3 regions of the Parazoarcus sp. PS-13 R2A genome follow, and region 3 is predicted to be linked to each of the others. Evidence: predicted binding sites of a transcription regulator. Region 3 holds the regulator's gene; each other region holds the start of a gene.
What was found. Region 3 encodes LexA, which represses DNA repair genes until DNA is damaged. Its sites were predicted from a motif close to ACTGTATNTANATACAGT; they were not measured.

Region 1 (8,048 bases), on a different contig from region 3:
GTTGCAGGGTGGCGGCATCCAGGCCGGCGCGCGTGGCGAGGTCGGCCACGTCGGCAAAGGGCCGTGTGGCACGGGAGGTGGCAATGCGGGTAGCGGTCTCGGTGCCGAGCCCGCGGATCATGCACAGGCCCAGACGCACGGCAGGGTTCGTGTGTGCACGATCAGGACCGGCTGCTTCATCGTCAATCGCCTCCAGTGTGCATTCCCTGTCGCTGGCATTGACGTCCGCGCTGCGGACCTCGACCTGATGGCGGCGTGCGTCCTGGATCAGTTGCGAGGGCGAATAGAAGCCCATCGGTTGGCTGTTGAGCAGGGCACACAGGAAGGCTGCGGGTTCGAAGCATTTGAGCCAGGCCGAGGCATAGACCAGCAAGGCGAAGCTGGCCGCATGGGATTCCGGAAAACCATAGCTGCCGAAGCCTTCGATCTGCTTGCACAGGCGTTCGGCAAATTCGGCTTCGTAGCCGTTGGCGGCCATGCCTTGCAGCAGCTTGTTGCGGTAACGCTCGAGTTCGCCCTTGCGCCGCCATGCGCCCATCGAGCGGCGCAGCTGATCAGCCTCGCCGCCGGTGAAGCCGGCCGCCGCCACCGCGAGCTGCATCACCTGCTCCTGAAAGATCGGCACCCCCAGCGTGCGTTCCAGCACGGCGCGGATCTCATGCCGCAGACCGGCCATCGGGTCTTCGCCGCGGGCCTTGCGTGTGCGCGCTTCGAGATAGGGATGAACCATGCCGCCCTGGATCGGGCCCGGGCGCACGATGGCGACCTCGACCACCAGGTCGTAGAAACGCGTCGGCTTGAGCCGTGGCAGCATGGTCATCTGCGCGCGGGATTCGATCTGGAACACGCCAATGGTGTCGGCGCGCGACAGCATGGCGTACACCGCTTCCTCCTCGCGCGGAATGCTGGCCAGGCTGAGCGGGGTGCCACGCCAAGTCGATACCATGTCGAGCGCACGGCGCAGTGCGGAGAGCATGCCGAGCGCGAGCACGTCGACCTTGAGCAGGCCGAGGGTGTCGAGATCGTCCTTGTCCCACTGCAGCACGGTGCGGTCGGGCATGGCGGCGTTTTCGATCGGGACCAGCTCATCGAGCCGGCCGCGCGCAATCACGAAGCCGCCGACGTGCTGCGACAGGTGGCGCGGAAAGCCGATCAGGGCGTGGGTGAGCGACAGCAGCTGGATGAGCTGCGGGCTGTCGGGATCGAAGCCGGCCTCGCGGACCCGCTCGGGAATGATCTGTCCGTCGTCGAACCAGTAGCGGTCGCGGGTCAGGCGCTCGATCTGTGCGGCTTCGAAACCCAGCGCCCGACCCACATCGCGCAGCGCGCTGCGCGAGCGGTAGCTGATGACGGTGCCGGCCAGCGCGGCACGCTCACGGCCGTACTTGCGATAGATGTACTGGATGACCTCTTCGCGGCGCGAGTGCTCGAAGTCGACGTCGATGTCGGGCGGTTCCTGGCGCTCGCGCGAGATGAAGCGTTCGACCAGCATGATGCCGAGCGAAGGGTCAACTTCGGTAATGCCCAGCGCCCAGCACACCACCGAGTTGGCAGCGGAGCCGCGCCCCTGGCACAGGATGCCGGCACTGCGGGCAAAGCGGACGATGTCGTGCACGGTGAGGAAATACGCCTCATAGGCGAGCTCGCCGATCAGGGCGAGTTCGGTCTCGATCTGGTGACGAACCCTGGCGGGCGCCGGGTCGTCTTCTGCATTGGCTGTGCAGGCGAGGGCGTGTTCGGCCGAGGCTGCCTTGCGGTAGCGCCAGCGCAGCCCCGCTTCGACCAGCTTGCGCAGCCAGGAGGCGGGCGTTTCGCTCACTGGGACGAGCTCTTCCGGATACTCGTAGCGCAATTCGTCGAGCGTGAAACTGCAGCGTTCGGCGAGTACCAGGGTTTCGGCCAGCAGATCGGGTGGAAAGCGGCGCCCGAGCACTTCACGCGCCTGCAACCGGCGCTCGGCATTGGCGGCGAGCGCAAGCCCGGCATCGGCCACGGTGGTGAGCCGGCGCGTCGCTGTGAGTACATCGGCCAGCGGGCGGCGGCTGGCGTCGTGCATCAGCGCGCCGGTGCTGGCGATGAGGCGCAGGCCGGTGCGTGCGCCGATCAGGCGCAGTTGCGTCAGACGGGTGGCGTCGCGGCCGTCGAGCGTCTGCATGAAGGCCATCCAGGCTGCACCGGGAAACCACCTGGCGAGCCAGTGGGCGGCGGCCTCGGTGCTTTCGTCGGGCAGGTCGGGTGACAGCAGCACGGCCAGGCAATCGTCCAGCCCGTGTTCGAGATCGCTGCGCAGCAGCCGGTAATGCCCCTTGTCGGCGGCGCGGCGGCCGCGGGTGATCAGCCGCGAGAGCTGACCGTATCCCTTGCGCGTGCAGGCCAGGAGCACCAGCGCCGGGCCATCCTCAAGCCGGATCTCGCTGCCGATGATGAGCCGCACTGGCAGCGCATGTTCGCGAATGCAGCGATGCGCCCGGACAACCCCCGCCAGCGAACATTCATCGGTGATGGCAAGCGCCTCATAACCGAAGGCCGCCGCCTGCGTGGCCAGTTCTTCGGGATGCGAAGCGCCACGCTGGAAGCTGAAGTTGGACAGGCAATGGAGTTCGGCAAAGCGCGGGATCATGTGTGGACTGTAAATAAATACAGTCGTAACGGCAATCCACATGGTTCCGTGTGGCGCGGGCCGCCGGACCCGCGCGCACCATCCTGCTCAGCGAGGCCGTATCCGTCTCACGCAACCCGACGCAGCGCGTTCCCCGACCTGAACGCGTGCGTGTTTTCGACCAGCTGATCGACGATGCGCTGACGTGCCTCGCGGCTGCCCCAGGCGCTGTGTGGCGTGACGATCAGGCGTGGTACGTCGTCGGCCAGCAGGGGGTTGCCAGCGACCGGGGGCTCCTGAATCAGCACGTCGGTTGCGGCGCCGCCGAGATGTCCGCGTCGCAGCGCATCGGCCAGCGCCTGCTCTTCAACCAGTCCGCCACGCGCAGTATTGATCAGGAAGGCGCCGGGTTTCATCAGTGCGAGCTCGCGTGCGCCGATCAGATTGCGGGTTTGCTCGGTGAGCGGGCAGTGCAGCGTGAGCGCATCGACTTCGGGCAGCAAGGCATCCAGGAACAGACGATCCGCCTTCGGCGGACGCCCAGGAAGATTGCCGACCACCACGCGCATGCCCAGTGCCTCGGCCAGTCGCGTTACTGCGCCGCCGAGCTCGCCCTGGCCAAGCACGCCAAGGGTCTTGCCCGCCAGTTCGACAATCGGAAAATCGAGCAGACAGAAATGCTTTGCCTGCTGCCAGCGGCCCGCTTTCACCGCAGCCTGATAATCCGGTAGCCGGGTCGCCAGCGCCAGCAACAGCATCAGCGTGTGTTGCGCAACGGTGGCGGTGCCGTAGCCCTGACAGTTGAACACGGCAATCCCGCGTGCCTTCGCCGCGTCCAGATCCACGTTGTTCAGACCGGTCGCGGAAACCAGCACCAGTTCAAGCTGCGTGCAGGCTGCAAGCACTTCAGCCGTCAGATTGACCTTGTTGACGATCGCGACCTGTGCCCCCTGCAGTCGGCTGATCACCTGCTCAGCCGGGGTGTGCTCGTAGGCCTCAAAGCCAGAAAATGCTTCCCGCAGCGAAGTCAGGTCGAGATCGTTCTGGTCGAGCGGGGTGATGTCCAGGAAGACGGCTTTGAATGGGGGCATCGATCTGTACCTTTGTGAAATTCCGTGCCGGATTATCTGCCAAGCGCGCTGCACCAACAAAGCGCTGGTCGGATGAAGGCGGGCCGGGATGTCATCGCACGGGTTTCGGAGAGACGACCGGTGCCGCGCAGGCAGGAATCGATGCCGACCTTTTTTTGATCAACTGTGTTTATCCACGACTAAGGTGAATGAAGCTGTGGACAAGGTGTGGGGGAGTCCGCAACGGCCTTGAATCAACAGGCTTTTCGAGGCTCGCCTAAAAATGAGGCAGTCCCATGAAATGGTGGTTTCAAGACCGTTTCCGGGCCTTGTCTGCGATCTGTCCACTGTTTTCTGCTGCGGTTTCTACGTATTTTCTGCGCGGCCTGTGGATTGTGTGTTCGATCAGTCCTGTTTATCCCCGTGCGACGTGGGTGAAGCTGTGGACAAGGTGTGAGGGAAGCCGAAACCTCCTTGAATCGAAAGGGATTTCATTGTCTGCCTAAAAATGAGGCAAGTCCGGGAGAAGCGGCGCTCAGACCTGTTTTCCGGCGAGCTTCGACGTTTGTCCAGTGTTTTTGGTGGCGATCCGCACGAATTTTCCGCGTGGGGTGTGGAAAACAGGTCCGACCCATCGGGTTTATCCCCGAAGGCCGTGGGCGAAGCTGTGGACAAGGTGTGAGGGAGCGTTCAAACGCCTTGAAGCAACAGGACTTTTGCGTGCTGCACAATAAATAGGCAGCTCCTCGCAAAGCGCCTAAAATCGTGACTTCTCCGTTTTCAGGCTGCTGTCGCCCGTCCTGCCCATGACTGCCCCGATCCGCTATTTCATCCGCCCCTCGCGTCCTGAAGCCCATGTGTTCGAGCTGCGCTGCACGGTCAGTGATCCGGACCCCGCAGGCCAGCGTTTCAGCCTGCCGGCCTGGATTCCGGGCAGCTACATGATTCGCGAGTTCGCGCGCCACGTCGTGAGCCTGCGTGCCGAGTCGGGAGGAAAGGCTGCGAAGGTCGAGAAGCTCGACAAGCACACCTGGCTCGTTACCGGGCTGGTTGCAGGAAAGCCGCTGACGGTGTTCTACGAAGTGTATGCATGGGATCTGTCGGTGCGTGCGGCGCATCTTGACCAGACGCACGGCTTCTTCAACGGCACCAGCGTGTTTCTTGCGGTGGAGGGGCGCACCGACCGGCCCTGTCTGGTCGAGATCGAGAGTCCGGAAGGCATGGCCTATCGCGACTGGAAAGTGGCGACCGCGCTGCCGCGTGCGCGTGGCGAAATCGGCGCGGCGCTCGCTTACGGGTTCGGGCTGTACCGGGCGGAGAATTACGACGAACTGGTCGATCACCCGGTCGAGATGGGCACATTCACGCTTGCCGGTTTCGAGGCGGGCGGGGTGCGCCACGACATCGTGCTCACCGGTCGCCACGACTGCGATACCGAGCGCCTTGCAGCCGATCTCGAACACATCTGTCAGTTCCAGATCGAGCTTTTCGGTGCGCCGCCGCCAATGGACTATTACGTCTTTCTGACGCAACTGGTCGGCGACGGCTACGGCGGGCTGGAACACCTCGCATCCACCGCGCTGCTGGCCAGCCGGGCAGACCTGCCGTGGAAAGGCATGACCGGTCTGCCCGACGGCTACAAGACCTTCCTTGGCCTGTGCAGCCACGAATATTTCCACACCTGGAACGTCAAGCGCATCAAGCCCGCCGCCTTCGTGCCCTACGACCTGGCGGTCGAAAACTACACCCGGCTGCTGTGGGCCTTCGAGGGCTTCACGTCCTATTACGACGATCTCGTGCTGGTGCGCTCAGGCGTGATCTCGCCGGCCGACTATCTTGGACTGGTGGGCAAGACGGTTTCTGCCGTCCTGCGCGGTCCAGGTCGTCATCGGCAGAGCGTGGCGGAATCCTCGTTCGAGGCCTGGAGCAAGTACTACCGGCAGGACGAAAATTCGCCGAACGCAATCGTCAGCTACTACGCCAAGGGGTCGCTGATCGCACTCGCGCTCGACCTGCAGCTGCGCAGCGAGACCGGCGGCAAGCGCAGCCTGGATGACGTGATGCGGCTGCTGTGGCAGCGCCATGGACAGACCGGCGTCGGTGTTGCCGAGGACGGCATCTTTGCCATCGTCGAGGAGGTCGGTGGCAAGGATTGTGGCGCACGGCTGGCGCGCTGGCTGCGCAAGGCGGTCGAAGGAACGGACGACCTGCCGCTGGCTCGCCTGCTCAAGCCCTTCGGCGTGGCGTATCAGCCCGAGGCGCCGGGCGCGAAGCCAACGCTCGGCATCAAGCTCGCGGGTGGAAACGGAAAGGGCGAAGCGAAGATTGCGACCGCGTATGACGGCGGCGCGGCTCAGCTCGCCGGGCTGTCAGCGGGTGATGTGCTGCTCGCCATCGACGGGCTCAAGGTCAGCGCTGCCAACCTCGACAGCATGCTCGAGCGTCATCAGGCGGGTGATTCAATCGAAGTCCACGCCTTCCGCCGCGACGAGTTGATGTGCTTCGACGTCGAACTCGCAGCGGCCGCAAGTGACGCGGTCAAACTGGCCGTGGACGAGAAGGCTGCAGCGTCGGTGCGCCGTCTGCGGAAGGGCTGGCTGGGGCACTGAGTCTGACGTGATCCGACGGGGCACCGCGCCCGCTGCGGGTCACCGCGTCGGGCTGCAGCAGCATGGCTGCGTTTCCTGCAGCGGTCAGGGCTTTCGGCTCCGGATGAACTCGGCCGGCGTCTGGTGCATGAGGCGACGGAACATCGTGATGAAGGCCGACGAACTCGCGTAGCCCAGATCAATGGCAACCGTCTCCACTTTCAGTCCCTCGGCGAGCAGGGGCACGGCCTTGAGAATCCGCAGGCGCTGACGCCACTCGAACAGCGACATGCCGAGGTCTCGCCGGGCCCGGCGGACCAGGGTACGTTCGGTCGTGTTTGCGAGTTTTGCCAGTTCGGGCAGGCTGCGGTTGTCGTCGGGGTGATTCTCCAGAAAGCGGAGCACGACATCCAGCGCGGCATCGGCAGACGTCGGCAGGTAGCTGCCCGCGCAACGTGCGTGTGACAGCTGATCGACCAGGACCTGCAGGAAGCGCTCATGCTCTTCGCTTGCGGGCTCGGCTTCGGGGTGCAGTCTGAGCTGGTCGAGCATGGCGACGATCAGGGGCGTCACCTCCAGCGCGCAGGGGCGACGGGGCAGGCGGTCGCATCGTGCGGGGGCGATGTAGAGCGAGCAATGGCCGGCCTCGTCCCGGTTCAGCCCAACATGCTCAACGTCCGGAGGCAGCCAGATCCCGTATTGCGGCGGAGCGAGGAAGTGTTCGTCTGCGGCCTTGATCTCCATGACGCCCATGAACGAATAGACGAACTCACCGCCATCGTGCTTGTGGACGGGGTAGAGCGTGTTCGCGGGCAGCGCGGCGGCGCGGAAGTGGATTGCCGCGGACAAATGCTCGCCGTGAGGTTCCATCAGCGTGGTGTGCCCGGATCTTTTCATCGTGTTTGGCCGAAGGTCGCTAGTGATTGGCAGTTTCTCACTATATGTCGCTGATCCGCCAGATCGATAATCGGGCTACGCACTGACTGAAAGGAAAAACGTCGTGGATTACCGAAAACCCCTGGATGGTCGCGCGACCGGCCTGATGGTTCTGCTCTGCCTGATCTGGAGCATGCAGCAGATCGCCCTGAAAGCGGCCGCTCCGGATATTGCACCCACACTGCAGATTGCACTGCGCTCGGGCGTTGCAGCGGTACTGGTCGGCATCTGGTGTCTGTTGCGACGGGACACGTTTGCAGCGGGCACCTTGCGGGCAGGCACGCTCGTCGGGGTGCTCTTCGCCCTGGAGTACCTGTTTGTCGGTGAGGCCTTGCGCCACACGTCTGCGGGGCACACCGTGGTGTTGCTCTACACCGCGCCGATCTTTGCCGCGCTGGGACTGCACTTGAAACTTCCCGCCGAGCGGCTCGACCGTGTGCAATGGACCGGCATCGCGGTGGCGTTTTCCGGCGTGGCGGTGACCTTTCTCGGGCCGGGCGCGAACGCTGGGGGCAGCGCTGGCGCAAGTCAGCTCTGGGGGGATCTGCTGGCCCTGCTCGGCGGTGCCGCCTGGGGCGCGACGACGGTCTCGATTCGCGTCACCCGACTCGCGCAGGCGCCGTCTTCACAGACCCTGCTTTACCAGTTGGTCGGCGCCTTTGTGGTCTTGCTGGCGGCCGCGATGGTGTCGGGCCAGACCCGCTTCAATCCATCTGCAGTCGCAATCGGCAGCCTCGCCTTCCAGTGTCTGGTCGTGTCCTTCATCAGCTTTCTGGTGTGGTTCTGGCTGCTGCGAACCTATCTGGCGTCGCGGCTTGGGGTGTTCTCGTTTCTGACTCCGATATTCGGGGTTGC
Region 2 (8,048 bases), on a different contig from region 3:
TTTTGCGCCGATGCGTCCGAACAGGGCAGCAGCGCTCCGTTGTTCGGGGCTGGTTCCAGGTCGCGTCAGCTGACGATGGTGTCCGGCGGGCGTCATCTTCCGTCCCTGCTGCCGATCGCCAGCACCGCAGAAGGCCGTCGAGTTTCAGTCGTTCGAGGCTGACGGTGATCACGTAACAGTCCATACGCATGCAGCCCTTATAATCCTGCCCAATGGACACGCTGACCGCCGACGACGGCGAAACCATCCACTTGCGTATTTCCGGCCAGGGGCGCCCGCTGGTGCTGCTGCACGGCTGGACCTCGAGCCACCGCGACTGGACGCCCTTCATCGAGCCGCTGGCGGCGCACTTCCGCATCTTTCGCTGGGATGCCCGTGGCCATGGCGGGCACGCGCCGCTGACCACCACGGTGCCGACCGTGCAGCGGATGGCGCAGGATCTGCACCTGCTGCTGGCACATCACGATTTGCGCGACGCGGTTGTCGTCGGTCACTCGATGGGCGCGCTCACGCTGTGGCAGTACGTGCGCGACTTCGGCTGCGAGCGACTGGGGCGTGCAGTCATTCTCGACCAGTCTCCACGCCTGCTGACCGACTTGAACTGGACTCTCGGTGTCTATGGCGATTTCGACGCGCAGCGCAATGAAGCCTTCATGGCTGCGCTACGCAAGGATTTTGCCGAAGCCGCACTGCGCCTGGTGGCAGACGGCCGGAACGCAGCGGCCGCACAGGCTTATGCGGAGAATACCGAGGGCATCCAGGCCATGCGTCAGCGCCTGCGAAAGCTGGCACCTGCCCCCCTGATCGCCTGCTGGGACAGCCTGACCGCGGCCGACTATCGCCCGGTGCTGGCACAGATGAACATTCCGACCTTGCTGATCTACGGCGGCGAGAGCAATTTCTACTCGACCGCCACCGCCGAGTACGTGGCCAGCCATCTGCCGAACGCGAAACTGCACATCTACGAGGGCGTGGACCATGCACCGCACCTGTGGAAGCGCGATGCGTTCATCGACGATCTGCTCGAGTTCGCGGGGATAAGCACACGCGTCTGAGTACGCGGCCGCGCCGAAGCACATCTGCCAGGGTCACGCAGAAAAGTGGCTGTTCCGCATATCGGCTATATTTCCCGATGCAGAAACCCGTCCTCAAGAGAACCATCATGTCCGAAGCACCTGCCGTCACCGAAGCCCAGATCGCCGAACTTGTGCAGGTTTTCTACGATCGGGCCCGGCTGGATGACGACCTCGGCCCGGTGTTCAACAACGCCGTCGGTGACTGGGATCACCACCTCGCGATCGTTACCGACTTCTGGTCCAACGCCCTGCTCGGCACCAAGCGCTACGCTGGCCATCCATTCCCGGTGCACATGCGCCTGCCGATCACGCGCGAGCACTTCGGCCAGTGGCTGGCGCTGTTCCGCGAAGCCGCCGAAGAGATCCTGCCCCCCGAAACCGCAAAGCTCGCCATCGGCCGCGCCGAATTCATGGCAAAGAGCTTTCGGGCGGGCCTGTTTCCCTTCGATCCGGTCGTCCCATCGTCAGCGACGCGATCAAAAGACACCCCGGCCTGAGCCGGGAAGGCGCGCGCAGCAACGCGTGCAAGCGATTTGCCGACGTTTGCAGAGCAGGACGAGCACCAAAGCCGGCGTGGAACTGGATAGAATTACAGTCATGACCCGTTCCCAGACTCCGCCCGCCACGCCTTCAGACTGGCTCGACCGCCTCAATCCCGCCCAGCGCGAAGCGGTGGAATTTGGCATCGGTCACGGCAGCGACGAGACTCCCGGCCCGCTGCTGGTCATTGCCGGCGCCGGCTCGGGCAAGACCAACACGCTGGCCCACCGCGTTGCGCGCCTGATCGTCGCCGGGGCCGACCCGGGACGCATTCTGCTGCTCACTTTCTCGCGCCGTGCGGCGGACGAAATGGGGCGACGGGTGCAACGCATTCTCGGCCAGGCTGCGGCAGACACGCCCTGGCTGGCGCAGGCCAGCCTGCAATGGTCGGGCACCTTCCACGGCATCGGCGCACGCCTGCTGCGCGAGTACGCGGGGCGCATCGGGCTGGACCCGGCATTCACCATCCACGACCGCGAAGACTCCGCCGATCTGATGAACCTCGCCCGTCACGAGGCGGGGCTCTCATCACGCAGCAAGCGCTTCCCGCAGAAAAACACCTGTCTCGCAATCTACTCGGCGGTGGTCAATACGCGTGCGCCGCTGAAGGACGTGCTGCAATCGACCTTTCCGTGGTGCGCAGAATGGGCGGACGACCTGAAAGCCCTGTTCCGCGCCTACGTCGCCGCCAAGCAGGCGCAGCAGGTGCTCGATTACGACGACCTGCTGCTGTACTGGGCGCACATGGTGGCCGATCCGGCGCTGGCAGCAGAGGTCGGCGGCCTGTTCCAGCATGTGCTGGTGGATGAATACCAGGACACCAACCACCTGCAGGCCGAGATCCTGCTGGGCATGAAGCCGGACGGGCGTGGCCTCACCGTGGTCGGTGACGATGCGCAGTCGATCTACGCCTTTCGCGGCGCCACGGTGCGCAACATCCTCGACTTTCCCGCCTGCTTCGAGCCGCCCGCCCATCGCGTGACGCTGGAACAGAACTACCGCTCCACCCGCCCCATCCTCGACGCGGCCAATGCGGTGATCGCACAGGCCAGCGAACGCTACAGCAAGGATCTGTGGTCCGAGCGCGACAGCAGCGCCCGGCCGCAACTGGTGTCGGTGCGCGACGATGCCGATCAGGCCGCTTACGTGGTCGAACGCGCGCTCGCCCGCCGTGAGGAAGGCATCCGGCTCAAGCAGCAGGCGGTGCTGTTCCGCGCCGCCAGCCACAGCGCCCGGCTGGAGATGGAGCTGACCCGGCGCAACATCCCCTTCGTGAAGTTCGGCGGGCTCAAGTTTCTCGAAGCCGCCCACGTCAAGGACGTGCTCGCGCTGCAGCGCTGGGCAGAGAACCTGCGCGACCGCGTTTCCGGATTCAGGGTCGTGCAGTTGCTGGCCGGCATCGGTCCCAAGACCGCCGGTCGCATCCTCGGCAACGTGTGTACCGCGCCCGAGGGCTGCGCCCTGCTCGCCGAGCAACCCGTGCCCGATGCGGCTCAACAGGCGTGGAACGAGTTCGCCGCGCTGGTCGAACACCTCGGCCGCGACGATGCGCCGTGGCCGACCAGCTTCGAGCTGGCCTGCCGCTGGTACGAAGCGCAGATGCCACGCCTGTACGACGATGCGGCCGTGCGTCAGGGCGACATCCAGCAGCTCGGCCGCATTGCCGCCACCTATCCCAGCCGGCAGCGCTTCCTGACCGAGCTCACACTCGACCCGCCCAGCGCCACCAGCGACGAGGCCGGCATGCCGCTGCTCGACGAGGACTACCTGATCCTGTCCACGCTGCACTCGGCCAAGGGTCAGGAATGGAACGCTGTCACCGTGCTCAACGTGGTGGATGGCTGCATTCCGTCCGACATCGCCACCCGCCACACCGCAGAGATCGAAGAAGAGCGCCGCCTGCTTTATGTCGGCATGACGCGCGCGAAGGACCACCTCGACCTCATCGTGCCGCAGCGTTTCTATGTCACCCAGCAGCAGGGCATGGGCGACCGTCATGTGTATGCCGGGCGCACCCGCTTCATTCCCAACCGCCTGCTGCCGCACTTCGAGCAGCACACGTGGCCGGAACCGCCCCCGGAACTGCGCGGCACGCCCGCATCGCGTCAGGCCGCGCTCGATCTGGCCGCGAAAATGCGCGGCATGTGGGACTGAAACCACCCGCCCTCCCGATACTCGCCTTGAAAGTCCGCCAGCGCCGACTACGCTGGATGGATGGAGAAAAGCCGGCCCGGCATCGGCGACACCCGCAGGCTCGTGCGCGGGACTGAAGATCCGCAAAGGCCCCTTCTCCAACATGCATCTGCCACACAAGGCGAGGTCCGGACCTGCCGGGCAGTTGCATCCAGACCGGGTCAAACCCGGCGTCGAGCAAGGAGCGGGCAATGAGAGAGACAAAGGAACACGGCGCTTCAGCCGAGGTGATGGAGCGTCTTCACGCCATGACGCGTGGCCGCAAGATCGTGCTTGCGGTGTTTGTCATCTGGGCGGCACAAGCCATCCCGAAATGGACCGCTGCAATCCTGGCTGATGGCGAGGCATCGGCAACGATCATGAGCTATTTCATCAAGCCACTGGGCTGAACCAGCCGCCCCACGGGGCGTATGGAAGAACGTCCGGACCGCGGCAGTCAATCGGCTGCGAGCGCGGCGCCCCCGCCTGCAGGCGACACGCCGTAAACACAGCCGCGTCCGGCGCGCTTGGCCTCGTACATGCAACCATCGGCTTCGCGGATCAGGGCTTCGAGCACCTCATGCTGCCTGCGCTCGACAACCCCGAGGCTGGCCGACAGACAGGCGGCACCGGCGTGATCCGCAACCGGCATGGCGCGGATATCCGACAGCAGGCGGACGGCCATGGCGCGGGCCTGCTCCGCACTGGTTTCCGGCAACAGCAGGATGAACTCCTCGCCCCCCCACCGCGCGGAGATGTCTCCGCGCCGGCAGTTGCGGTTCAGGGCGCCGGCAACCGCCATCAGCGCCCGATCCCCGGTTTCATGCCCATAGGTATCGTTGATCGCCTTGAAATGATCGAGATCGATCAGAATGATCGACAGCGGGCGCCCCTTGCGCACCGCGGTACTCCACACCCCGTCGGCCTGACCGAGAAAGGCGCGCCGGTTCAGCAAGCCGGTCAGCGGATCGATGCGTGACAGATGCTCGGCCTCGGTGCGTGCAGCCTGAACCAGGCGCATGCGGTAAGCCAGGGCGAGCGCCAGCAGGCTGCCCTCGAGCGCCATGCCCAGTTCCGCGGCATGAAAAAAGGCTTCGGAGTACGGCAAGCCGGCCCACACACTCGTCGCGGTCACCGCAGCCCCCGCCATCGCCACCACCGCACCGGCCAGAAAGTAACAGGCAGGCCGCCGCCCATGGCGCAGGCTCAGCACGCCGAGCCCGACCATCAGCACCGAGAACACGAGCACGAAGACAAACGCCACCACCGCTGCCGCGGTCTGCAACTGCATGGCGACAGTCAGCGCAATGCTCCCGAGTCCGGCCCGCATGAGGAGGCGCACAGCCTGCTCGGCTCGCGGATGCAACCGTCCGAGCTCGAGAAAGCTGGAAGCAAAGCGCAGCCCCGCACAGCCAAACAGCACCATCAGCACCAGCGTGAAGTACTGCTGGAAAGTGACGCTTTCCGGCCACAGCCATTCATAGCCGCGCCCCGAGTAGGAGATATTGAGCAGGATGAAGGTGGAGAGATAGAGCGCGTAGTTCAGGTGACTGCTGTCCCGCAGTCCGGCGTAGAGCATCGCGTTGTAGGCAATCAGTGCCAGCAGAAAGCCATACAGCACGCCGTAACCGTAGTCCTGGGCACGCATTGCCGCGCTTGCAGTATCCGGGCTCAGCAGGCGCACCGGTAACACCAGCGGATCGGCGGTCTCTGCGCGCATCAGGATCTCGGTGATCCCGGGCTCGAAGTCGTGATCGAAGGCGTAGCCCAGGCTTCCCAGCGGATGACGGCGGCTCGCGTCGCCATCGCCCGCAACCCACTGCGAGACCGGCACCCCGCCGCGCACGATGAAGACGTCGAGACGCTCGATCCAGGACACCCCCGCAAGCAGTCGCCGGGACACGGCACGGTCACCGCGATTGTCGACGGTCAGGTGGAACCAAGCCGGCTGCGAGCCGATACCAAATTTGGGAACCGCCACCCCTGCGCCCTTGAACGCGCCCTGGCGCTGCAGTGCCAGCGCCTCCTCCGCGGAGAACGCACTGCCATGTTCGAGCATCACTGTGCCCGCGCGCCCGAGCATCCCGGACGACAGACCGTCCAGCACGATGCCCTGCGCATGGACAGACGACACGCTCACCAACGCAAACCACAGGAGGCCGGACGCCAGCGCCGGCCGCATCGCCGCGACGCATGCGCGACGCAGGCAGAACAGCACAAAGATGGCAGTGCGGCCCGGCGTCAGCATGGCTCTGATCGGGATTTCTGGCCCCCGGGGGCCGGACCGTTCGTGAATCGTTTCAGGAATGTGCGCATCAATGCCCAGCTGCCTCATGACTGCGGTGTGCCGCACGACACAAGCCGCAAATCATATTTCATAAACCCACGCAAATGCAGTGGATTTAAGTTTTAGCGAGACCGAATGCATCAGTTTGTGCACAAATACAACGCCCAGCAGAATGACGCTGGGGACGGGCAGACCCGCGCCCGCGGGGATCGCGCATTGCAGGGCGGAAACAGGCGACGCCGGTCAAGGCTGCAGCGAGCGAAGCTCAGCTGCGGGTCACACCATCAGTGGAGAAATCCGGCGCAGGGCCACGACGGATCCTCCTCGGGTCACTTCTTCTTGAAGTCGTTGTGGCAGGACTTGCAGCTGTCGTACACCTTTTCGTACGCGGGCCCGACCTGCTCGAGCTCACGCGTCTGCGCCGCTGCAAGCAACGCGTCGGTCACCGCGAAGAAGGCCTCGCGCTCGCGCTCGAATTCATCTGCACGCTCCCACACCGCGGCCGTGGCCTTGGTCGGCGGATAGAGCGTATCGGCGGTGAAGTACGCCCACGGTGCATCCCGGCGCGCCACCAGTTCGGCGGACAGTTCGGCGAATCTTCCGGCGTCGTACTGTTTGTCGCGAAGCATGACGCCCATCGGCTCGAAGGCGCGGAGCATCGCCTTGAACGCGTCCTGGCGATGCTTCACCGGTTGCCCCGGCCCGGTATCCTCCACAGTCTGATTACAGGCAGTCAGGGCAAGCAGGACAAGAATGGAAGACAGGATCAATCGCGACATGCAGGGCATCCGGTGAGGAGTGGGTCGGGTAACAGGCAGCCCGATGGAGGGGCGCATTATAGGTGCTTCCACGGCGCCGGAAGTTCCCCTGCACCCGACTGGGGCGTTCAGACCGGCTTCTTCGGGATCACACCACCATCGGCGAGCAGCTGGCTCAGCGCGGCCTCGGGCACCGGCCGCGACAACAGGTAGCCCTGGAATTCGTCACACCCCTGAAAGCGCAGGAAGTCGAACTGGGCCTGGGTTTCCACGCCTTCGGCAACCACCGTCTTGCGCAGGCTCTGCCCGAGTGAGATCGCGGCACGGGCAATCATGGCCACTTCCTCTTCATGCTCAAGGTCGGTCACCAGCGAGCGATCGAGCTTGATGATGTCGAGCGGAAAGCGCCGCAGGTAGCTCAGTGACGAGTAGCCGGTGCCAAAGTCATCCATCGCCAGGCTGACGCCGAGCGACTTGAATTCGCGCAGGATACTGACCGCCCTGTCGCTATCGCCGAGAAAGACGGTTTCGGTCACCTCAAGCTCGACCTGAGATGGCGACAGACCGACTTCGCCCAGCAAGCAAGCGACATGCGCGACGACATCACCGCTCAGGAAGAGCCGCGGCGACAGGTTCACCGCCACGCGCAGGGGATGCTCGCGGCCGAGGTTCCAGCGCCGCGCGGCTGCAAAGGCCTGGCGCAGGATGGTCGTGGTCAGCGGGACGATGAGACCCGTCTCCTCGGCGACGGGAATGAAGCGGTCAGGACCGATGGACCCGAGCTGGGGGTCATTCCAGCGCGCCAGCGCTTCAACGCCAACGATGCGGCGCAGGTGGTTCACCTTCGGCTGGTAATGCACTTCGAAACAGCCCCGCTCGAGCGCGGCACGCATTGCCGCTTCAAGATTGAGCCGTTCTTCGGCGACCCGGTTGAGCTCCCGGGTGAAGAACTGGAAGTTGTTTCGCCCCCGATCCTTGGCCGCATACATTGCGACATCGGCGTGCTTGAGCAGGCTCTGCGCATCACGCCCGTCGTCGGGATAAAGCGCCACGCCGAGGCTCGCACCAACCTGGAATTCGCGCCCGGACAGCGCCACCGGGCGGCCGATCTCGGCCAGCACCCGGTCGAGTAGGGAGATGACGCTGCTGAGCTCGTCGTGATCGTTCAGCACCAGCACGAACTCGTCACCGCCCAGCCTCGCCACGGTATCCGAA
Region 3 (8,048 bases):
TCGCATCGGCATCAAGGCGTCGCGTGAGAGGCCGGTCTGACGCTCGCCGTTGTAGAAAACAGCGCCGCCCGTGCTCTGGTTCAACTGCAGGATGGCCTTGCCCACGGTGGTCTTGCCACAGCCGGACTCTCCCACCAGGGCCAGCGTGCGCCCGGCGCTCAGGGCCAGGCTGACACCGTCGACGGCCCGCACCTGCCCGACGACGCTGCGAAACAGCCCCTTGCGCACCGGGAAATGGACTTCGAGGTCGCGCACTTCGATCAGCGGCGTCCCCTCGCTTCTGCTTGCCGACGCGACATCGCCGGCCTCCACCCGGTGCAGGGGACGCGGCACGCTGACGCCGTCGTAAAGATGGCAGCGCACGGTCTGCGCGCCGATCTGCTGCCAGCCGGGCGATTCGTCGTCGCAGCGGTCAAATGCCTGCGGGCAGCGATCGGCAAAGCGGCAACCGACGAAATCCTGATCGAGCGCAGGCACGCTTCCAACCGGCGCATCGAGCATCGTGCCGCGGCGCGCACCGTCGGGCAGCGCTGCGAACAGCTTGCGTGCGTAGGGGTGGAGTGGCGTGTTGAAAAAGGCCTGGCGCGGACCCGTCTCAACCAGCTCGCCGGCGTACATCACCCCTACCCTGTGGGCCATCCGCGCCACCACGCCGAGATCGTGCGTGATCAGCAGCATGGCCATGCCGCGTTCCGCCTGCAGCCCCGCCAGCAGATCGAGCACCTGAGCCTGGATGGTCACGTCGAGGGCAGTCGTCGGCTCATCGGCAATCAGCAGTTCGGGGCGACCGGCCAGCGCCATCGCAATCATCACCCGCTGCTTCATGCCGCCAGAGAACTGGAAGGGGTAGTCGTCGAGCCGGGCATCGGCACCGGGAATCCCCACGGATTCGAGCAGCAGCCGGGCCTCGGCACGGGCCTCGGCGCCACGCAGCTTGCGGTGCAGTTGCAGGGCTTCGCCGATCTGGTCGCCGATCGTCATGACCGGATTGAGACTGGTGGCGGGCTCCTGGAAGATCATGCCGATACGCCCGCCGCGTACCGAACGCATCCGCGTTTCGGGCAGCCGCAGCAGATCGTCGCCGGCCAGACCGAGCTCGCCCCCGTCGATCCTGGCGGCGTCGGGCAGAAGGCGGCTGATCGCAAGCGCCGTCATCGACTTGCCGCAGCCGGATTCACCGAGCAGGGCAAAGGTCTCGCCTGCGGCAATCGAGAAGCTGATGCCGTCAACCGGACGGACATCTCCGCCGGCGGCACCAATGGCCACCTTGAGCGCGCGCACGTCGAGCAGGGGCGCCGCGCCCGGGACGGATACAACGGGCGTCGTGCCACTCATTCAGGGGGGGCCATCCGGAAGCAGATATGAAAAGGGCCGCTACCGCGGCCCGTCAGACGATCAGTGATGATGTCCGCCAGCACCATGGACGTGTCCATGGCCAATCTCTTCTTCAGTACCGGCACGCACTTCGGCCACCGTCACGTCGAAGATCAGCGCCACGCCGGCCAGCGGATGGTTGCCATCGACCACCACCTTGCCTTCGGCAATGTCGGTAATGCGGTAGATGATCTCTTCCTCGCCGTCTTCGCTCACGCGCTCGAAGGACATGCCGACTTCGATGTTGTCCGGGAAGAGCTTTGCATCTTCCACCAGCACCAGTTCTTCGTCGTAGTCACCGAAAGCGTCTTCGGGTTGCAGCTTGATCTTGAAGTTCTCGCCTACTTTCTTGCCGTGCAGGGCTTCTTCCAGCGTCGGGAAGATGCCGTCGTAACCACCATGAAGATAAACCAGCGGATGCTGACCATCGTCGATCACCGCACCGTCCGGGTCGGTCACGGTGTACTTGAGGGTGACGACGCTGTTCTTTGCAATTTCCGTTTGCATGCTATGTATCCAGTTCCTTGACCAATTTTAGAACCGCAGCCACATGGCCGCGGGGCGTGACATCACGGAGCACGTGACGGATGACACCCTGTTTGTCGATGACGAAGGTTGTCCGCGCCACGCCCATCTTCTTTACCCCGTCGACTTCCCTGGCCTGCCACACATCGTAAAGACGCGCGACCTCGGCATCGGTATCGGAGAGCAGCCGGACGGACAGTCCGTGCTGATCGCGAAACTCGGCATGCGTCAGGGCGTCGTCGGGACTGACACCCACGATGATGCAGTCGCAACGGGCGAATTCGTCTTCATGGTCACTGAAGTCGGCCGCCTGAAGCGTGCACCCCGGAGTGTTGTCACGCGGGTAAAAATAGAGAATCACACGCTGCCTGCCGCGCGTGGACAGGAGGTCGAATGTCTCCATATCCGCGTCCGGCAGGGTGAAAGCGGGGGCAGTGTCTCCGCTCTGAAGCATGAATTCTCCCTGACGTTCAGCGGATTCTAGCGGAGTGGCGGTGCGAACTCTACCGGACTGTGATCGGGGCTCAACAAACATGATGTCGCTCCTTTCTGGTTTTGGCACGGCCAGGTGACGGAAATACGTACCTGAGTCATCAATAGCCCAGTCCTGCATCATGCTCAAGACGCAGTGCGTCATTCGCCGTTTGCTGATAAAGATTTGCACACCGCACTTTACTGTTTAAAATTACAGCAACGATCAGGAGATGGCCATGAGCACCCGCAGCGAACACCTGACTGCACGCCAGCAGGAAATTCTCGATTTCATCCGCCAGACGGTGGAGAGCGAGGGCCGCCCCCCCACCCGTCTCGAAGTATGTACGGCTTTCGGTTTCCGCTCTCCCAATGCGGCAGAAACCCATCTACGCGCACTGGCAGCAAAGGGCGCAATCTTGCTCGAGGAAGGACGCGCCCGCGGCATCCGGCTGGCGCAGGCGCTGGGCCTGCCGCTGATCGGCCGGGTTGCGGCCGGTAGCCCGATCCTCGCCGCAGAACATGTCGAAAAACGTTTCCAGCTCGACCCGGCGCTGTTCTCCCCCCGCGCCGACTACCTGCTGCGGGTGCGCGGCATGAGCATGCGCGACGCCGGCATTCTCGATGGCGACCTGATTGCGGTTCATCGGGCCGGCGAGGCGCGCAACGGCCAGATCGTGGTGGCCCGCATCGACGACGAGGTCACGGTCAAGACCCTGCAGCGCAAAGGCCGTACCGTGGAATTGCTGCCGGCAAACCCCGACTTCGAACCGATCGTGGTCGACCCGCAACGATCGCAACTTGTGATCGAAGGCATCATGGTCGGCCTGATCCGCAAGGACAACTGAGCACCGGGACGCGCTGCCCGCAACTCCGCAGCCCGCCCCTGAAGACGCCGTTATGCCGGGGGCGCTCTGCCAGGACAGCAAGCCGTCCGGTTTGTGCCGCCCGGCGTCTGCCGCTATCCGCCAGAGGCTTCCGGACCACATGCTTATTCATTCCACGGACGAGCGCTGCACGACCCACCGACCGACATCGACCTGAGCACACGCTGCCGCCATGCCGACTCACACCGCACTCGCCACGCTTCCTGCCGGACTGGTCTGGCAGGGACGGCAACTCGCACATCAGGGTGGCCCGGTACTGCCGACAGGCCATGCCGCGCTTGATGCAGAGCTGCCCGGCGGCGGCTGGCCGGGCGCCGCGATGACCGAACTGCTGGCAGACCAGCGCGGTGTAGGCGAGCTTTCGCTGCTGATGCCGCTGCTGCGCCAATCCGGACCGGCGCGCTGGCAGGTCTGGATTGCCCCGCCACAAATGCCTTATGCCCCGGCCCTCCATGCTGCCGGCGTCGATCTTGGATCGCTGCTGCTGCTGACCCCGGCCACCGCCGGAGAAGCCGTCTGGGCCGCCCGCCAGGCCCTTGGCTCGGCCAGCTGCCATGTCGTGCTGGCGTGGCTGCCGCAGATCGACAGCGCCGGCCTGCGTCGCCTGCAACTGGCAGCCGAACAAGGCTCGACCCCGCTCTTCCTGTTCCGCGCACTGGCCACCGCACGCCAGCCCTCACCGGCGCCGCTGCGGCTGGCGCTCTCGGCCCAGCAGGGTGCCTTGCGCATCGACCTGCTCAAGCGCAAGGGCCCGCTCGCACACGCCCCCGTTGTGCTGCCGCTGCACGGCGACCGGCCTTGACTCCGCAGGCATCCCGACGTGCTGTGGCTGGCCCTGATCCTTCCCGAATTGCCCCTGCAGGTCTACATTCGCGGCCTGGCAGCCTCCGGCCTGCTCGCCATTACCGAGAACAGGCCCAGCGCTCAGGTCATCGCCGCCACGCCTGACGCCCGCGCACAGGGCATACAGCCCGGCCAGGGCGTCGCCAGCGCGCTCGCGATGCTGCCGACGCTGCGCCTGATGCCACGCACTCCTGAACGTGAAGCGGCCCTGCTGAAGGAGCTGGCGGCCTGGTCGGGTGCGTTTGCCTCCCGCGTCTGCCTCGACCCACCCGACTGCATCCTGCTGGAGGTCGCCTCCAGCCTGCGCCTGTTCGGCGGACTCGACGCCCTCGAAGCCGCCTTGCTAGACGGACTGCAGCAGCAGGGACTCGATGCCTGCAGCGCGAGCGCACCCACACCGCTGGCAGCACGCTGGTTCGCGCGCCATGCACATCATGATCCGCAGTCCGTCGTCACACCTGCACCGGACTGGCACGCCCGCCTCGATGCCTTGCCGCTGGAACTGCTTGCCGACGACGGCGCGATCAGCACGAGCAGCTTCGATCTGCTCCATGGCCTCGGCCTGCGTACCCTGGGTGAAGTCCGTGCGCTTCCCGCAGCAGGCCTCGCCCGTCGTCAGGCGCAGGCGGTCAGCGAAACCCTTGCCCGCGCCTACGGCGAATGCCACGACCTGCGCCCGGCGTTCATCCCGCCCGAGCGCTACACGGCCCAGCTCAGCCTGCCCGCGGCAACCGTCAATACCGAGCCCCTGATGTTCGCCGCCCGGCGCCTGTTTGCCGGCCTGGCGAGCTGGCTCGCCGCACGACACACTGGCATCGACCACTGCCGCCTGAGCCTGCAGCACGAACGCGGCGAGGACACCGTGCTCGACATCCTCACCGGCATGCCGAGTCGCGACGAAGCCAGGCTCAACCTGCTCGCGCGCGAACGGCTGGCGGTACTCGAACTGTCATCGGCTGTGGAAGGCATGACGCTGAGCACCGACGCGCCACGTGCGCTGGCCGCCCGCTCGGACGACCTCTTCGGCGACCCTGCGACCGAACGTGAAAACGCCTTGCTGCTGCTGGACCGCCTGCGGGCACGGCTGGGAGAAGACTGCGTGAGGCAGCTGAGCATCGTTCCGGACCGCCGCCCCGAGTGCGCGTGGCGCAGCACCGCATTGGGCACGATCTCACCGCGCCCGGCTCGAAATGCAGACACGCCTGCCGGCGCCACCCGGCCGCTCTGGTTTCTGACCAGGCCGCGCCGGATCGATGCGCCGCGCAAGCTTCACCTGCTGCGAGGGCCGGAGCGCATCGAACAGGGTTGGTGGGACGGGCATGACATCCGTCGCGATTACTACCTCGCACAAACGGCCGACGAAGGCTTGTGGTGGGTATTCCGCGAACTGGACCCGCCACACGACTGGTACCTGCAGGGCTACTTCGGCTGAGCCGCAACGCCCTGCAAGCCCTCATGCATCAGGAGGCAGGCGGGAACAGTCCGTTCATGAACCCTGCCAGCGCCACATCCTTTGCAGTAAGTCCGCCTGCGTCATGCGTGCTGAGCACGACATGCACACGGTTATAGACATTGAACCACTCCGGATGGTGATCCAGCTTTTCGGCCTGCAACGCCGCTCGGCTCATGAAACCGAAAGCCGCATTGAAATCCGCAAACCTGAATTCACGCTCGATCGCATCCCGCCCATCCACCATCTTCCAGCCGGGCAAGCCGGCCAGAGCGGCGGTTCGTTCCGCATCGCTGAGTTTCATCCTGCCCTCCCGCTTCAACGCAAGGAAAACACCACCAGTCTGCCGCCAGCCTCGGCCTTTGCCGCTGTGGGCTTGACCATGAAAACGCGCTCGGGCGGCACCTTGCCCGTCGTCACCAGCCACTCGCGCACATTCTGCGCACGCTGCTGCGCAAGCAGCCTGAGGTCTTCGTCGCCCACCGTCATCGTCGGCAGCAGCAGTGCCTCCATCTCGGCAACCGGCAGACTCTTGGCGACACCGAGGAAGTTGCGCGGCTTCTCGATCTCGGTGTCGTCATAGACCTCTTCGAGCAAGGCGGCGTACTCGCCCTCCGCAATCTCGATATTCTGCAGCGAAGGCGCAGACTGTCCGCTCTTGACCATCGCCTTGAGCTTGACCGCACGCACCTGATCAAGCAGCTTTGCGCGGCGAATGCCCTCGGGGTCGCTCGCAGGATCGGCAAAACCGGTGATGTCGAGCCGCAAGCCGGCCCGGTCGACCAGCACCTTGGCGAGCGTCGCCAGCTTTTTCTGCTGCGCCTCACCCGGACGTGACACGCCGGAGTCGAACTCGACCTGGGACAGCTCCTCGCCCCCTCCAAGCACGGACCCGAGCAGTGCGAAGGGCGAGGTGATCGCCTTGCCCACCAGATTGAAGAGCGCCTTCACCACCAGTCCGAACACGCTGAACTCCGGATCGTCCATGGTGCCGCTCACCGGCAGATCAAGATTGATCTGCCCGCGACTGTCCTTGAGCAGCGACACGGCCAGCTGCACCGGCAGGTTGACCGCATCCGGACTGTCGACCGCCTCGCCGAAGGTGAGCTGGTCGAGGAAGATCTGGTTTCCCGCCGTGAGCTTGCGCTCCTCGATCTTGTACGTGAGTTCTGCCGACAACTTGCCGCGCTGGATGCCGTAGCCGACATACTTGCCCGAGTAGCTCGACAAACCGGTCAGCTCGAAATCCTTCACCGAGGCACCGATGTTCAGGTACTGATCCTGGCGAAAGGGGTTGAACTCGCCGTTGATCGATACCGGCGCCGAATTGTCGACCCTGCCATCCAGCGTCAGCTTGGCAATCGTGGTCGGGTCCGAAGACAGTCCGGACAACTCCCCCGCCATCCCGGTCAGGTTGGCGTCGTAGTTGGGGCGCACGAAACGGTCGCTGAAGGCGATGTTGCCACCCTTGACCCGGATCCGGCCGATCTTGATCGGCGGCATGTCGGCCTGCGCCTTGCCGTCGGCAAGTGCCGCTTCGGCTTTCTGCCGCTCCGCCTCGGCCTCCTCGGTTCCGGCCTGAATCTCGCGCAGGTTGAGCTTGCCCTGGTCGCTCAGGATCAGGCGGGTATAGAAGTCGTTGAGCGCGATGTCGCGCACCTCGAGCGCAAACGGCGCCAGGCGCATGTCGATGTCGTTCAGGCTCAGGCTGCCCCAGCGCACGAAATCGGTCGCATTCAGACGATCGATCGAGGAAAAGTTGGTGACGCCGACATCGCCAGTCAGCCGCCCCTTGATGCCGTCACGCGCTGACTCCAGCGCAAGCTTCGCCTTCGCGTACAGACTGCCGCGCGAGATCGCGATCTTGGTTTCTTCCAGCACATAGGGCTGCAGGGGCAGCAGATCGACGTTGTCGAGGTCAAGTGCCATCGACGTCTTCAAGGGGTCGAGCACCGCCGTCCCCAACACGCCCAGCTTGCCGCGCTTGTTGATCCGGCTCTTCAGGTCGAGCTTGAGTTCCGCCCCCTTGTCAGTGGAAAAGTTTTCCACCTTGAGCGCGATGCCCTCGGCCTCAAGCACCACGGGCTTGCCCGCACTGCGGTCATCGACCCGCAGCGATGCGTCCTCAAGCGCGAGCTTCCTGACCGTCACCGACCATGGCGCCTCACCCTTGGCTGCAGGTTTCGCCGGCGCTGCCTTGCCTGCCAGCGCCATCAGGTCGAAGTCGCCATTGCGCTGACGAACGGTCGACACTGCCGCACCCTTCACCCCGAGCTCGCCCACGACGACCTTGCGTTCGGCCACCAGTACCTGAGCATTGCTCACGTTCACTTGCGGCAGCTTCAGTGCAGCGCCCTTGTCGCCTTTCAGACCGAGCACGAAATCCTTCAGGTTCAGGGTTTCGGCGTTGACTTCGATCTGTGGCTCACCGCCCTTGAGGGCGAGCTTGTAACGTATCGAGCCGTCGAGACGACCGCCACGGATCTCGCCGCCAGGCA

Region 1: a site for LexA is predicted at 2,627-2,644, ahead of AC22G6_RS09570 (error-prone DNA polymerase). Genes of this name have one in related genera too.
Region 2: a site for LexA is predicted at 1,655-1,672, ahead of AC22G6_RS17000 (ATP-dependent helicase). Genes of this name have one in related genera too.

Annotation. Positions count from the first base shown of each region.
Region 1 is NZ_JBYEXN010000008.1:97,815-105,862, reverse strand. It holds gene AC22G6_RS09570 (error-prone DNA polymerase) at 1-2,620, opposite strand, end outside; gene AC22G6_RS09565 (2-hydroxyacid dehydrogenase) at 2,728-3,690, opposite strand; gene AC22G6_RS09560 (M61 family metallopeptidase) at 4,476-6,278, shown strand; gene AC22G6_RS09555 (AraC family transcriptional regulator) at 6,363-7,154, opposite strand; gene AC22G6_RS09550 (DMT family transporter) at 7,258-8,048, shown strand, end outside.
Region 2 is NZ_JBYEXN010000020.1:55,626-63,673, reverse strand. It holds gene AC22G6_RS17010 (alpha/beta fold hydrolase) at 213-1,055, shown strand; gene AC22G6_RS17005 (group III truncated hemoglobin) at 1,163-1,573, shown strand; gene AC22G6_RS17000 (ATP-dependent helicase) at 1,674-3,770, shown strand; gene AC22G6_RS16995 (hypothetical protein) at 4,001-4,198, shown strand; gene AC22G6_RS16990 (diguanylate cyclase) at 4,246-6,036, opposite strand; gene AC22G6_RS16985 (c-type cytochrome) at 6,405-6,854, opposite strand; gene AC22G6_RS16980 (putative bifunctional diguanylate cyclase/phosphodiesterase) at 6,962-8,048, opposite strand, start outside.
Region 3 is NZ_JBYEXN010000010.1:52,929-60,976, forward strand. It holds gene AC22G6_RS11015 (ABC transporter ATP-binding protein) at 1-1,335, opposite strand, end outside; gene AC22G6_RS11020 (FKBP-type peptidyl-prolyl cis-trans isomerase) at 1,396-1,881, opposite strand; gene AC22G6_RS11025 (peroxiredoxin) at 1,883-2,353, opposite strand; gene lexA (transcriptional repressor LexA) at 2,610-3,218, shown strand; gene imuA (translesion DNA synthesis-associated protein ImuA) at 3,430-4,059, shown strand; gene AC22G6_RS11040 (Y-family DNA polymerase) at 4,078-5,532, shown strand; gene AC22G6_RS11045 (4a-hydroxytetrahydrobiopterin dehydratase) at 5,561-5,854, opposite strand; gene AC22G6_RS11050 (DUF748 domain-containing protein) at 5,869-8,048, opposite strand, start outside.